Regions from separate parts of the Acetobacter sp. ESL1128 genome, predicted to be linked through region 1. Evidence: riboswitches for the same ligand, from Rfam matches in the RefSeq annotation. Region 1 holds a riboswitch; the other holds the start of a gene.

Region 1 (7,588 bases):
ATGTTTACGGACCATCAGTTATGCTCCTTATGTAAACAGGGGTGCAGCGCCCTTTGGGCCGCCGTTAACCCTGCTGATAAGGTAGAGAGTGGTATCTGCGGTTAAAATAAACAAGCCCTTCTGCACCCGCATGGCATAAAATACCCTGCACAACGCCAAAAAGAACACTATGGGTGCCCACTTCCACAATCTGGCTGATCTGGCAGTCAAAGGTCGCGGCGGCTTCGTGCAGGACCGGGGCACCGGTGGCCAGTGTCTGCCAGTGGCCGGCGGCAAAGCGCTCTGCCATGGTGTTCGGGCTTGCAAAATGGTTGGACAGGTCCTGCTGGCTGGACGTGAGAACATTGACGCACATGGCCCCTCCCTCATAAAAGGCAGAGCGCGCACGACTGTTGCGGTTCAGGCATACCAGCAATGTGGGGGGCGTGTCGGTCACGGAGCAAACGGCAGATGCAGTAAATCCGACCGGGTTATCCAGCGTTCCTGTAGTTACAATATTCACGGCCGCACCCAGTCTGGCCATGGCTTCACGATAGGCACTGGTCTCCGGAGCCAACATCTGCTGTCCTCATCACAACGGTTGATGGCTACGTGTTTGTGCATGAAACAAAGAGGAAAGCAATGATCGAGGACGTCCTTTCCGGCACGGCATGCGTGCGAACGGCCCGGCGGGGGCATCTGGGATGCATCATACTGGACAAGCCCAAACGGCTGAATGCCGTTGATCTGGAGATGGCAACCGGTATTGAACGCGCTCTGGCCGCATGGCGGGATGATCCATCCGTGCAGGTCGTGTTGCTGCAAAGCAGTGCTCCGCGCGCGTTCTGCGCAGGGGGGGACCTCAAGGCCATACGGGACGTGCTGCTGGCGGATGGCCCGGACCATGCGTTTGAGCTGATGGACCGTGTTTACCAGACCATGTTGCACATAGCGCAGTATGCCAAGCCTGTTGTGTCGTTCATGGATGGTATTGCCATGGGTGGCGGTGTGGGGCTGGGTGGTCATGCCCGTTACCGGGTTGTGACCGAACGCTCCATTGTAGCTATGCCTGAAACATCCATAGGGCTTGTGCCCGATGCGGGTGGGTCGTGGCTGTTGTCACGCGCTCCCGGTGGCGCTGGGTTGCGGCTTGCCCTGACCGGTGGGCGCATGAACGGGGTAGAGGCCGTGGCCATGGGCTTTGCGGACTATATGGTGCCATCGGATAGTCTGGATAATCTGCGCGGGTTACTGGCCCTGCGCCCGGTGGAGGATGTGTTTGGGCTTATTCGCCCGCTAGCCTTGCCCGCACAGGCCTGCACGCTGGAGGAATACGACCCCTCGGCCAGTCTGGAGCACATTGTGCGTGGGCTGGAATGTTCGGACCAGAATGTAGCGCAAACGGATTTGCAGGACATTTCACGCGCCTGCCCAACGTCCATTTTTGCGGCATGGTATGGCTGGCAACATGCCCGCAAGGCGTCCTCGTTACAGGAGGCTTTTGCGATTGAAGGGCGGCTGGTCCGTTACATGCTGGGCCGTCCGGATTTTGTGGAAGGTGTGCGTGCGCGCCTGATCGACCGCGATAACGCCCCGCTCTGGCAGCCCTCAATGCTGGCTGCGGTGGATGTGGCAGCACTGGAAGCCGCGTTAACCAGTTAGGCAGGCAGCACAGCAGCCCTTACCCTCTCATGGCGTAGGGTAAGGGCCGTTGCTAATATTATTTAAAAAAGCGTGCTGTTTTGGAAAAATATGGGCTGTGGCAGCTTCAGGCTGCGGCGGGGGTATAAGGCCCAACAGGCAGGACCGGGCATTTGAACTGGGCTTCCAGAATTTCGGCCGCAGCCAGATACACGGCGGACAGGCCACATATCAGTCCTTCGTAACCCGCGATAACCGTAAGCCCCGGCTGGGCCAGCAGATCACCCAGCCCCAGCAATACAAACAGAATGACCAGGGTGCCAAAAATAACCTGATGCGCGCGTGTAGCCCGCAGTGTGCCCAAAAACAGGACAAAGGTGAACAACCCCCAGAGGAGCAGATAGCTGCCTACCAGAGCGGGGGAGCTTGCAGGCACAATGCCCGTGTGTGGCATGGCAATAAGGGCCACCAGGGTCAGCCAGAATGCCCCGTAGGAGATAAAGGCTGTCATGCCAAAGGTGTTGCCCGCGCCGTATTCCAGAATACCCGCAATAATTTGTGCAATGCCGCCAAAAAGCAGGCCCATGGCCAGAATGGCGGACCCCATGGGTACAAACCCTGCATTGTGCAGGTTGAGCAGAATGGTGGTCATGCCAAACCCCATCAGGCCAAGCGGGGCCGGGTTGGCCCGCAGGGGGGTGTGGAGCGCAAGATCAGTTTGAGCCATGGTGTTTCTTCTTATGGAGATTAATGTAATGGCTCGGTTATAAGAGGTGTTGTTAGGTTAAGTTCCCATAAAAAATATATTAACAGCGTAAAAACTAATTTATTAAAACAAACTATAAAGTTCGTTGCTCTCTAAAATTTGTTTTTTACAGTATTGGGGATATTCCCCCAGCAGGTCCGTAGTAAAAAGCTAGCGTGCAGCCGGGTGGACAGAAACGGGAATGGCAGGTCGCGTCAGGTCTTCTGCCTGCTGGATGGGGCCGTGGTCATGGAAAAAACCGGGCACGGAGAGAATGATATTGGCCGCCTGCTCCAGGCAGGACAGGGTTCGGTCACGGGTTAGGGATAGTCCGGCCTCCTGCGTTGGAATGGTGCGAATGGCCATAGCCGCCTGTTTGAGTGCACTGGCTGTTTCTGCCGGGTTATGGCGCAGTTGGGCAAAGGCGTTAAACGCGTTTGTCAGAGCGGTTTGTGCCTGCGGGTCCAGCGTTGCGTGGGCCGCGTTCCATTTGAGCCGCACAATCAGTCTGCCAAGGGAGAGCGAAGCAAAGGCCGCATCCGTATAACCCTGCCGGTCCAGATTGGTGGTAATAAAGGAAAGGCGCATCATCAGGCGTGAGATTTTTTGCAGTTGCAGCCCTTCCCACGCCACCCATGGTTCGGTGCGGCCATAAGGGGTACGCGCCAGTTTTTGAATACTGCGCGTCAGGGATGTTACCAGCCGTGCGGCATCCAGCCTGTGGTCGGCCGGCAGAATAACCCTGAAAACAATGGCCAGCAGGGCGCATGCTGCCACCATGCTCATCCAGTTGTTGGTCAGGGTCAGGTCGTCATACACAATCGGGTTATTGACCGAGAGCATCATGGTAAAAAACACGGCATACCCAAACGCGCCAATGCTGTAACGCGGGTGGAACTGCAACCACACGCCCGGCAGCAGGAACAGGCAGAGACTAAGCCAGAGCAGGGGGTAACCATCTATGCGTGGCAGGGCCAGCGTGTGGCACAAAAACCCCATGGGTATGGCCAGAAAAGTGCCTGCCGCCATCATGGGGCTGGCCTTGGCCGCTGAGGGCGTGGTGGACAAAAGGCTGGATGCCGCAACGGTGTATATGATCAGCAGCGGGCCAGAACTCCAGTGCAGAACATACCACAACATGCCCGCCAGCAGGGCAATAAAACTCCCGCGCACGCCGTTGCGCAGGGCTGTTGGCCATTCCAGATAAGGCTGGATGTTGGCCTGTGTGCGGTCGGGGCGCAGGCTGGTCAGGTCATGCAGGGCAAGGTCCATCTGCACCAGTGCGTCCCGCGTGTTGTCCAGTGCGGCCAGGGTGGTGGTGCTGGTGGTCTGGCGGGCAAGCTGTTCCAGTGTTTTCAGGGCGTCATGCAGGCAGGTGGAGAGCGGGGCGGGGTTTGTCAGCCAGCCGGGGTTTTCCGTCAGTTCCAGAATCCGACCCAGTGTCTGGGCAACCAGCAGGTGTACGGCGCGGGTTTCTTCCACCCCGGCAGAAAAGGTCAGCCAGTATGGGTGGTAGCTGACAATCAACCCCGTCAGGCGGCTTAAGCACAGGCGCAGGTTGCGCACGCGGTTTTGCATATCCGGGTCGTCGGCTGCGGCAAATTCTATGGCGGGGGTCAGGCCGGTCATGTTGGCCAGCAGTTTGCTGCGGCTGTCATAAATCGGTTGGCTGAACCCACGAAAAGCTGCGTTGGTGCTCTGGGTTTTCTGTTCCTGTTTTTCCAGCGTGCTGGTTACAGTGGCATCAAGCGCTTCGGGGGTTGTGCGTTCACTTTCAGCTTTATGAAATGTTCTGGCGTGCAGAACAGTTTCCCGGAACGCCTGACCAAGCTTGTGCAGCACGGTGCTGGGTTTGCGCACGGATGTGACCATGAACACGCAGGCCGTAACCACAATGCCCGTTGCCACAACAGAAAGGCGGCTCATGGCGGACAGAAAAATGCCATCGGGGTTGGCAAACGCAGGGGCTGCAATAATTACAATCGTATAGCCGGTCAGCACCGCTGCATACGCACGAAAAAACCGTAAAAACGTGGCGACCATACAGGCAAGGCCGACAAAAACGGACAGAACCGCAAAGTAGAGAACGGGGGACTGCACAAAAACAGCCATAACCCCCACGCTGATCGTGGCCCCGATCAGGGTACCAATAAGACGCCACACACTTTTGGAAACCATGGCCCCAACCGTGGGGTTGGAGACAATCAGCACCGTTGTGGCCGCGCTGAGTGGGGACTGGAGCTGAAAAACAAAGGCCAGAAAAAGCGCAATGCCAATGGAAAGGAACACACGCATGGTATAGCCCGCCGTGGCGGTAAAGCCATTCCAGCGGGCATCATCGGCAAAAACTGCGGGGGCAAAACGCTGGTTGGCCCAGTGCATGAGCGAGCCGGGCAGGGTGAGCAGGTCAGAGCGTGTGGGCATGATGCGCTTCGAGCAAGGAGGAGAGGGTCTGCGTCAGGCTATCGGCCTGAGCCGGAGGGAGCGAGTGCCGTATGGTCTGCTCGAGTTCAGCGGCAATCGTATGGAACAGCCTGCATTGTTCCCGCCCCGCATCTGTCAAAAACAGGCGTTTTGCGCGGCGGTCCTGCGCATCGGGTTTACGGGTGACCAGCTTTTGTTTTTCCAGTAGGTCAAGCACGCGCACCAGTGCAGAGCAGTCTATGTTCATGGTCTGGGCCAGGTCACGCTGGGTCGCCCCTTCAGGCAACATGCGCAGGTAGGCCATGGGCCGCATGACAGCAAGGGACATGCCATGCGGGCGCAAGGCCCGGTCCAGTTGCGTGCGCCAGAGCGTTGCCAGCCGCATGACCCGGAAGGTCAGCGCCATGCCGGGAAAATACGTTTCGTCCAGTGCTGGCATGTGGCGCTGCTCAGTCATGCGGTCCATTAACTTAGTGTCATTATAGTTGAGATAAAAAGTATATGGGCAAACTAGGCCAGCCTACTCTGTGGGTCAATCATGTTCCGCACTCTACGGCACTGGGTGGTCCTTAACGGCCTGTTCGTGCCGTGCAGCTATGCTTGGCCACAGCGCGACATGCCTTGAATCGGCAGGGTTTTTGTGCACATCATGCCCGCACTTGATGGTGCCCCTGACCGGGGGTGAAAAGGGAAGACCGGTGCAAGGCCGTCGCTGCCCCCGCAACTGTAAGTACCCATCATGTTCCGCCCCGGCCGTGTTCGGGGTTGCCACTGGTTCTTTCAGGACTCGGGAAGGCAGCGGAACAGTGCTTTGCGTCAGTTCATGGCTGGTGCAGGCAGGGTACAAGCCAGGAGACCTGCCATCACAAGTCTGTAAGGCCGTTCCTGTGGGAATGGTTGCGTTCTGGCGTTGTTTGCTGGCGGGGTGCCCGGCAGGCACGGATGCACCCGGTGGTGCGTTTTCTTTGCCATATGCGTGGCAGAGGGCTGGTTGTTACTGCCCCATGCCTGCCACAACCCCACGTTGTGGAAAAACGGCCTGTTGGAAAGACGCATGACCGCCGAACACTCTTTGCCTTCCTCTTCTGCTCATTCAGCACAGGCGGGGCCACCCGTGCTGCATGTCTGCGTTACGTGCAGGCGGGGCGGGCCTGCCATGGATTGCCCGCCGGGTGAACAACTGCTCGAGCGGCTGCAGGTTCTGCTGGATGCGGAGCATCTGGCTGGGGTAGTCCCTTCCGCCACGCTGCGTCCGGTGGCCTGTCTGGCAGCGTGTGACCGGGGGTGTACCGCGGCCATAGCCATGCCCGAGCGCTGGACATGGCTGCTGGGCCAGCTTGGGCCAGAAAAGGCTGAGGATATTCTGGCTTATGCCCGCCTGTATGCGGCATCGGCCAAAGGGACTGTCATGCCATCGCGCCGCCCTGCAACGCTGGCCGATATGGTGCTGGGGCGTGTGCCCGCAACGCTTTATAACGAACAGGAAGAACCATGACTGCTGCCAAGACACGCGTGCCCGTAACCATTATCACCGGTTTTCTGGGCGCTGGTAAAACCACCTTGCTGCGGCACCTGCTCAGCCGGGCGCAGGGGCACCGTATTGCCGTGGTGGTGAATGAATTCGGCTCGCTCGGTATTGATGGCGAAATCCTGCGTGGCTGCGGGGTGGAAGGTTGCCGCGAGGAAGACATTGTCGAACTGACCAATGGCTGCCTGTGCTGCACTGTCGCGGATGACTTCCTGCCCACCATGGAAGCCCTGCTGGACCGGGCCGACCCACCCGAACATGTGGTGATTGAAACATCAGGGCTGGCTCTGCCCAAGCCCCTGCTCAAGGCGTTTGGCTGGCCCACGGTGCGTAACCGCATGACGGTAGATGGCGTTGTGGCCGTGGTGGATGCCCCTGCCGTAGCTGCCGGGCGCTTTGCGGATGACCCGCAGGCCGTGGAAGCACAGCGGGCCGAAGATCCCTCACTGGACCATGACAACCCGCTGGCCGAGGTGTTTGAAGACCAGATCAACGCTGCCGATCTGGTAGTGCTGAACAAGACCGACCTGCTGGATGCAGCCCAACTGGCAGCAGTGGAGCAGCATATTCGGGACCATGCTCCCCGCCCTGTGCAGATTGTGCGGGCAACGGAAGGCAAGGTAGACCCTGCCGTGCTGCTGGGTATTGGCGCTGCGGCCGAGAGCGACCTTGCCGCCCGCCCATCCCACCACGATGCGGAAGATGGCGAGCACGAACATGATGATTTTGAAAGCTTTGTGGTAGCCGTGCCAGAACAGCACAGTGTGGATGAGTTCCTGACCACCTTGCAAAACACGGCCCGCAGCTTTGACGTGCTGCGTATGAAAGGCTTTGCAAGCGTTGCAGGCAAACCCATGCGTCTGGCCGTGCAGGGGGTGGGCAGCCGCTTCCGGCATGAATTCGACCGTCCCCTCGGTGCCGGGGAGGATCGTACGGGCCGCATTGTGGTCATTGGCCAGAAAGGGCTGGACGCCACGGCCATTGCCACCGCTCTTGCGGGCCATCTGGCTGCGTAAGGGAGTTTACGGGCATGCACCTTCTGGTCCGCGAAAACCGGACACTGGATGAACAGGATACAGCCGAAGACCTGGGCCTGCCCGGTGCGGATATTGTTGTTCTATCCTTTACAGAGAGCGATCTGCTGGGGCTGCGCCACGCGGCACAGCAGATGCGCGCGCAGGTGCATGCCCGCTTACCATCCGTTCAGGTGACAAGTCTGGCCCGCCTGCGGCACCCCATGTCGATCGACCTGTATGTGGAAAGTACCTTGC
Region 2 (7,588 bases), 730 kb from region 1:
GCGCGCCTGTGCACGCGGGGACTGCAACAGTTTTTCGGCCAGTGCGCCAAAAACCAGCCCCAGAGAGGACCACATGACAAGCTGCATGCCAATGGCTGCCTCGCGGAAGCGCCAGAGCACAATGGCGGGGAAATTACCCGGAACTTCGTTAATGTCTGGCAGACCGAACTGCGCCAGCACCACAAGGGCCAGACCCAAGGCAATGCCGCACAAGGCCGCGTTCCAGCGTCCCAGAGATGCCACCAGCGCCCGACCGACCAGCAGCGAGATCATGGAAATGGCAATGGCAATCCCCACCATGGCAAAATACATGGCTGTACGCAGGCCAATGGTTTCCTCCAGCCCCACAGCGGGTGGGTTGGGCGGATATTTAAGATCGGGGATAAGGACAAAGGTTAAAAAGCCAATACCCGCAAGCAGCAGCGCCAGTACGCGCGGGCTGGACAGGTTCAGGCGTTTGTAAGCCAGAGCAAACACAATGGCGAACGCGCCACCATAGGCCGCACCATACATGAGCACTGCGGTCAGCAGGCCATAGGATGCCTGCACCGAACGGCTGACCAGTTCGGGCTCGGGCGCGATACCTGCCGCGGCGTCCTGTGCGGATTCAAAGGCAATGGCCAGAGCCACCTGTGGCTCGCCAAACAGTTTGGCAAACACAAAGGTCAACAACGCAGCCACAATACCCGCGACCATGCCGCGGGCGAGAAGACGACCAACCATGAGATGAGTTCTTTCCTGACGCCTAGTTATTTAATGGCAGGGGAAGCCAAGAAGGTGGCGGCCGTCATGCACGAATTCATGCACGGAATGGCCAGAAATAAGGGAAGTGGCACCCTGTTCCGCACCCACAAAGTAAATCAGCAGTGCTGCCATGATCAGGCCGAACACGCCCCAGGGCAGAATCTCACGCAGGGGGATGCCCGCATCGGCCACCAGTGCGGGGGCATTTGTATGAACGGATGTGTTCATGGTGTTATCCTTTTCTTTCTTGGCAAGGTGACACAACGCAAAACGTGTGCGGGTCGGTCAGAAAAAACTGCGTACTCTCATGGTTGTCGTGGGTGCATCATAGAATTATGGCATCACACGGCAAGAGTTTTAACCGACGGTCCGCCATCCTCCTGCGTCATTCCCCCCTGCCTGCTGGGTCATTAGAAAGTAATACTGGAGTGGAGGCCGAAGATGGCCTCGTTCCCGATCCGTTTGGGTGAATCCCCCCATGAGAGAGGGATCCCGCCCGAAGGGTTCCAGACATACTGGAAGTCCGGCTGCATGACCCACCAGGGCATGACCTGCGCCTGATAGGTGACTTCCAGATGGTTTTCATTCCCCTGCCGGTGTGTGCCGGAGTCCCGGTCAAACTGGCGCTGCCCGTAAGAGGCACGGCCAATACCCCAGCCTACGCCCACCGTATCGTTGTCACGCCCCTTGAAGGGGGCCTTGAGGTTGATCCCCGCATCCACGGCAAAGCTGATCAGGTTGCGGTCACCACCATTGCCCGTGGCACGGGCAAACACACCCACAGACTGGGGAGACTGGAGCGAGGGACGCCAGATCATCTGGTCGATAATGCCGTAAACCATCCAGTTGCCACGGTCCCAGCGCGGGGTCAGGTCACGCTGGTTGGTGCTGCCGTTCAGCACCGCTGTTCCCAGCGAACCCCCGTTCTTGTTGTAGCGGTAGTCTGCAAACTTGGCGGTGTCGTAAAAACCACCCAGCTTGTAAATACCGGGCAGGCCGGGGTCCTTGGTGACCTTGGACATGTCATCAGGCTGGGGGTTGATGGCATATTGCAGCTCGGTCATGAGCAGCGCCCCCGTGCCCATGTTGAACTGGGTGCCCGAGGCATTGTTGTTGGCATTCTGGCTGGTCGGGTCGTTGGTCTGCCCTGCATCCGAGCCTGTGGCCTGCTGGATGGCGGTAGAGTTGTAGCGGTTGCCCGGCGGGTTATCATCCGCTGCGGCAAACATGACGGTAAACTGGTCCGTGGGCCGGTAGCGGATGCGGATGGCGGGGGATGCCAGCGGCCAGGACGGCCCACCCCCATACAGGTTGACCGATGGCGCCATGGGCCAGCCGAAGTTGGAGTTGAGGTAAAGGCTGCCGTAATCACTGATCAGGAATTCGGTATCCAGATCCTGCTGCCCGATCTTGACGTCGAGCTTGCCGCCAAGGAAGGACTGCTGGTACCACAGCTCGAACAGGCGGGTGGAGCGGTCTGCCTCAAACCCGGATGCGGGGTTGAACACGCCCAGATGATCCTGCGAGATCGAGCGTCCGCGCAGCTGGAGTGCGCTGATATTGAAAATACCGCCCTTGAGGCCGATGAGTTTTTCCAGGTCCACGGTCAGGGTTGGCATGGTCATGCCGTCATAGGCCGGGCCGGTGCCCGAGCCATTTGCCCCATCGGCTGCTGATGCGGTGCCGCCTGAGGTATTGCCCCACAGTTCATCCACTTCCTGAATATCGAGCGTAATGCCGTGGCGGGCCATCCAGTCACGTGCGCCCCACATATTGCCCAGCAGGTGGTCGCTCAGGTCGGGGTGGTCTTCATCATTCTTGGAGGCAGCCGCTTCTGCCGCGCGCATGCTGTCACGCACCGTGGCAGGGTCAACCTCGGACACCAGAGGGCCGGAATTGCCCAGACGCCGGCGGTCCTGCTCCAGCTGCGTCTCCGCATTCTGCGCAAATGCGGCTGCGGGCAAAAGCACACCAGCAACACCTACGGATTGGCACAAAAGCGCCAGACGCCAGCGCATACGGGCTGTTTTTTGTAAAAAAATCATGGAATCAAGCCTGTTTTCCCCACCCCGGAGCGGGGCGTGCTGTTGAATGAAATGCGCGTATGGGAAAAAGGGCCGTCAGGGATAAAGTAGCATGGTCGAGCATCCATCTCCGGCACCCCCGTCCGGCGATCAAGGCATGAGCGGCAACGGCAGGTCTCCTGACTTGCGGATCAACGCATCAGGCCCAACCTTCCCGGTTGCGGGGCAACCAGTGGCAGCGATGCACAACACCGCTCGGGCCAGATACTCTCCGCCTACAGTTGCGGGGGCAGTCGCCGACTGATCTCCCACGGGGGAGAATACGGCATTCCCTTTTATTCCGCTTGCGCGGGACCGTTGGCTATAATGAACTGCGCAATAGCCTATATTTTAACCGATTTGCAACGCAAAAACCCCACCCGCGCCCCATACCGCCCCAACATGGCCAGAGGCAAACATGGGGCGGGTGCTTGCTTTTTGGGCCATTTACCCTCCAATGGCGGGCCAGCCACCCCGGACATGACCCAGCACACCAGACCCATGGACCCACGCTACCGTATTCCCCCCCTGTCCGCCCTGAACGCCTTTGTCGCCTTCGCCCGCACGGGTGGCATCCGGCGGGCGGCCACGGAGCTGCGCGTAGACCACGCCGCCATCAGCCGCCATATCCGCGACCTTGAACTCTCCCTGGGCATCACCTTGCGCGACAAGACCACTGGCGGGCTCACCCAGGCAGGCCAGACCTATTACGACCGCATAGCCCCCCTGCTGGACGGTTTGGCCACGGCCACGGCAGATATGCGCAACCGCGTAGCCCCCCTGACCGTGACCTGCGTGCACGGGTTTGCCTACCACTGGCTGCTGCCCCGGCTTTACGCCTTTCGCAAACTGCACCCGCATATGGAGGTGCAGCTCCGCTCGGTGGATGCCAGTGCAGCCTTCCACATCAGCGGTGTGGAATCCACCAACCATGCCCAGATCGGCTATGTGCGCGATGGCAGCACAACGCCAGAACCACGCACCATCCGGCATATGGCCATTGCCCGCCCGCCGGTTTTTCCCGTCGCATCTCCCCAGTGCATTCAGGCCCTTGGCGGCCAGCCCCACACAACCGAAGACCTGCTGGACGCCCCCCTGCTGCATGAGGAGGACGATACGGAATGGCGGCGCTGGTTTGCAGCACAAGGGGTTCAGGCCGCCACCATTCCCACCGCAGGCAGGTTATGGCAGGCCCATATTACGTTGGCCGCCGCCCGCGCGGGGGAGGGTATAGCCCTTGGCAACCCATTTTTGCTTGGTGATGACCTGCTTAGCGGGCGGCTGGTGCGCGTGCAGCCCACACAAACCCCGCTCAAGGCCACACCGCTGGGGGCCTACGTGCTGCGCGCCTCCGAACAGATGTGGGAAAAACCCTCCCTGCGCACCTTCCGCACATGGCTGATGGAACAGGTTGCGCAGGAGGCGGACACCCCCCTGCCCCCTCCGGCATAAACTGCCAGAAGAACGGGTCTGGCGCCGAAGGATCGGGTGTTGATTTTTCATCACCACCCACGCACCAAAAAAGCGCCTCCCCGCGTGCAATAAAACCACTTACGGAACGAACATGTTTGTCCCGCCCCAAACACGGGCCGGACCATATGACCGCCAACCGGAGCCAAACCTGACATGAGCACCACCAACAAAGACCTGCTGGCCCGCCGTAACAACGCCGTGCCGCGCGGGGTTTCCACCTCCACCCCCGTTTTTGCCGACCGGGCCGAAAACGCGGAGCTGTGGGATGTGGAAGGCCGCCGCTACGTTGACTTTGCAGGCGGTATTGCCGTGCTGAACGTGGGCCACCGCCACCCCAAGGTGATGGCTGCGGTGGCAAAGCAGCTCGAACGCTTTACACACACGGCGTTTCAGGTTTCGGCTTACGAATCCTACATTGAACTGGCCGAAAAGCTGAACGCGCGCGCGCCCTTCTCCGGCCCGGCCAAGACCATTTTCTTCACCACGGGTGGGGAAGCAACCGAAAACGCGGTCAAGATCGCCCGTGCCGCTACCGGCCGTAATGGCGTGATCGCCTTTTGTGGCGGGTTCCATGGCCGCACGCTGCTGGCTTCGGCCATGACCGGCAAGGTACTGCCCTACAAGGCACCTTTTGGCACGCTGCCGGGCGAAGTGTACCATGTCCCCTTCCCCGACCATGACATTACGGTGGAAGACAGCCTGAAAATGCTGCACTTCCTGTTTGCTGCCGATATTGCCCCGAGCAATGTGGCCGCCATTATTATTGAACCCGTGCAGGGCGAAGGCGGGTTCCGTGTGGCCCCCACAGCGCTGCTCAAGCACCTGCGCGCCCTGTGCGACCAGCACGGCATTAAACTGATTGCCGATGAAGTGCAGAGCGGCTTTGGCCGTACCGGCAAGCTGTTTGGCATTGAGCACTCCGGCGTGGAACCGGACCTGATCTCCGTTGCCAAATCCCTTGCAGGCGGCATGCCGCTCTCTGGCGTGATTGGCCGCGCGGACCTGATGGACAGCGTGCCCCCCGGCGGGCTGGGCGGCACTTATGCCGGCGCACCACTGGCCTGCGCCGCAGCCCTTGCCGTACTGGACGTGATTGACGAAGAAAAACTGCTCGACCGCGCCAATGCCATGGGCGAACGCCTGAAGGCACGCATTACCGCATGGCACAAGCGCACGGACATGCTGCCCATCAGCATGCCGCGTGGTCTGGGCGCCATGATCGCCTTTGACGTTCTTGAACGCCACGCAGGTGTGGAACAGCGGGCAGGCTTTGCCTCCAAGCTCTGCGCCAAGGCATGCGAAAAAGGGCTGATCCTGCTGGCTTGCGGCGTGCAGGGTGCGACCATCCGCATTCTGACCCCCCTGACCGCATCTGACACGCTGCTTGATGAAGGGCTGGACATTATTGAACAGATCCTGATCGAAGAAGCCAAAGCCTGATCAGCTCCCCTTACGGGGCTGAACCTGCGGCAAAAGGCGGCTCTCCTTCCCCCACGGGGGCGGGGGAGTCGCCTTTTCTGTATGTCCGGTCACGGGCGGTTGCCTGCACAGGTCAGTCCGGGGTCATAGTCAGGCCATGATTCCCCCTTAGGTTAAAAAAGAATTTAAACCGATGGGGGTCACGCGCATGACCGCGTTTGCAGCCTACTGGCAGGCCGTAAAAACAGGGCTGGGCACGCTCCGCTCCGCGCACCGTACCTTCTGGCGGGTCCGTAACGCGGACCGTTAACGCACGGACCGCACACCGCCCTTAATGCTCCGCAGGGCAGGCATAGCGGATAAAGATTGACATCCCTTTCGCCCCGGATCGACAATACCCCGAGTTTTTAAAACCATCAGATAAGCGAGGCATCCCTTATGTCTTCTTCCATTTCAAATCTGAGCGGCAGCAGTGCTGTGAGCAGCCTGTTTGGCACGTCTTCCTCCTCCAGCACGGCTTCTGGCTCTTCCGCTTCGGGGAGCGGCAGCAGCTCCTCCTCTTCTTCCTCTTCCACCACCACAAGCCAGACATTTAATGCCGATGGGTCCATTACAACCATCGTCAAGGATGCCAGCGGGGACATCCTTTCCAAAACCACAACGGGTGGTTCTTCCGGTTCGGCCTCCGATTCCGCACAGAACGACACCAGCGTACTGGACACCTTCGCCTGATACGGGGCGGGCAGTTCTGGCCTGCCGTGCAGAGCCCATAAAAAAACCCCGCCCTTTCCATTCCGGAGGGCGGGGTTTTTTACAGGCCAGAGTTATCCGGCCTTATTTTTTGTCATCATCCGTAAAGCCGTTACGGATATCGTGCCCGACGGCGGTGCTGGTGTTGCCGATTTTCTGGCCCGTGCGTTCGCCCCACTTGCCTACGTCATGCGCTGCATCGGTGGTGCCGGTTTTGGTTTTGTCCCACGCTTTTTCGGTCCCGGACTTGGTCTTGTCCCAAGCCTTTTCCGTGCCAGATTTGGTTTTATCCCATGCCTTGTCCGTACCGGCTTTGGTCTTGTCCCAAGCTTTTTCGGTCCCGGACTTGGTTTTGTCCCAGGCTTCGGTTGTGCCTTCTTTTGTCTTGTCCCATGCCTCGGTCGTGCCGGACTTGGTTTTATCCCACGCTTTTTCCGTTCCCTGACGGGTGGAGTTCCATGCTTTTGTCAGAGCACCATCTTCCGCATGCACAGGGGCTGCGGGCAGGCTTACAGCAAATACGGCGGCACCCACCATGGTCATTAAAGCGGTAGCAAACGACTGCTTGGTCATTGGGTATTCCTTCTCAAATATCTTGTAACGTCTCTTGTATGCCTAGGTTTGCGGGCCATTTGTGGCAAATGTAAGCCCCTAATCTGGAATCAGAAAGGCGTGATGGCACTGGGCATACTGTCCAGCGCTGCCTGCAAAATATAGGCGGCGGCCAGTTTATCCACCGCTTCCGCCCGCTTGGCGCGGGACAGATCGGCCTCCTGTATGAGCATCCGGTTAACCGCGGAGGAGGACAGGCGCTCGTCCCACAGGCAGGTGGGCAGGCCGGTCTGGGCCGACAGGTCCATGGCCCAGTCCCGGCTGGCCTGCGCCGCCGGACCAAACGACCCGTCGAGCGAGAGAGGCACCCCCACAACCAGCCCCGCCACCCCATGCTCCTGCGCAACAGCACGGATAAAGGTAGCCATCTGCCCCAGCTTGCCGCGCTTTACGGTCTGGAAGGGGGAGGCCACCATGCGGGACACATCGGACAGCGCCAGCCCCACCTGTTTGCGCCCGGGGTCTACGCCCAGAAGGCGGGCATGTCTGGGCAGGGTGGCAGCTAATTGGGGAAGAGTGAGAAGAGT

Evidence for each region. Region 1 has a riboswitch for cobalamin ahead of ACSYTG_RS10230 (DUF1636 family protein). Riboswitches for the same ligand answer to the same signal wherever they lie in the genome.
Region 2: another riboswitch for cobalamin. It lies ahead of ACSYTG_RS00710 (carbohydrate porin); the one in region 1 lies ahead of ACSYTG_RS10230 (DUF1636 family protein).

What each region holds. Positions count from the first base shown of each region.
Region 1 covers NZ_CP196369.1:2,207,673-2,215,260, reverse strand. The annotation lists gene ACSYTG_RS10260 (hypothetical protein) at 1-15, opposite strand, end outside; gene ACSYTG_RS10255 (flavin reductase) at 65-559, opposite strand; gene ACSYTG_RS10250 (enoyl-CoA hydratase/isomerase family protein) at 622-1,641, shown strand; gene ACSYTG_RS10245 (acetate uptake transporter) at 1,748-2,347, opposite strand; gene ACSYTG_RS10240 (FUSC family protein) at 2,537-4,747, opposite strand; gene ACSYTG_RS10235 (MarR family winged helix-turn-helix transcriptional regulator) at 4,773-5,246, opposite strand; cobalamin riboswitch at 5,436-5,668, shown strand; gene ACSYTG_RS10230 (DUF1636 family protein) at 5,844-6,284, shown strand; gene cobW (cobalamin biosynthesis protein CobW) at 6,281-7,333, shown strand; gene cobN (cobaltochelatase subunit CobN) at 7,348-7,588, shown strand, end outside.
Region 2 covers NZ_CP196369.1:143,481-151,068, reverse strand. The annotation lists gene ACSYTG_RS00720 (CbtA family protein) at 1-723, opposite strand, end outside; gene ACSYTG_RS00715 (CbtB domain-containing protein) at 754-972, opposite strand; gene ACSYTG_RS00710 (carbohydrate porin) at 1,155-2,762, opposite strand; cobalamin riboswitch at 2,921-3,142, opposite strand; gene ACSYTG_RS00705 (LysR substrate-binding domain-containing protein) at 3,309-4,259, shown strand; gene gabT (4-aminobutyrate--2-oxoglutarate transaminase) at 4,434-5,720, shown strand; gene ACSYTG_RS00695 (hypothetical protein) at 6,138-6,431, shown strand; gene ACSYTG_RS00690 (endoglucanase) at 6,534-7,022, opposite strand; gene ruvX (Holliday junction resolvase RuvX) at 7,112-7,588, opposite strand, start outside.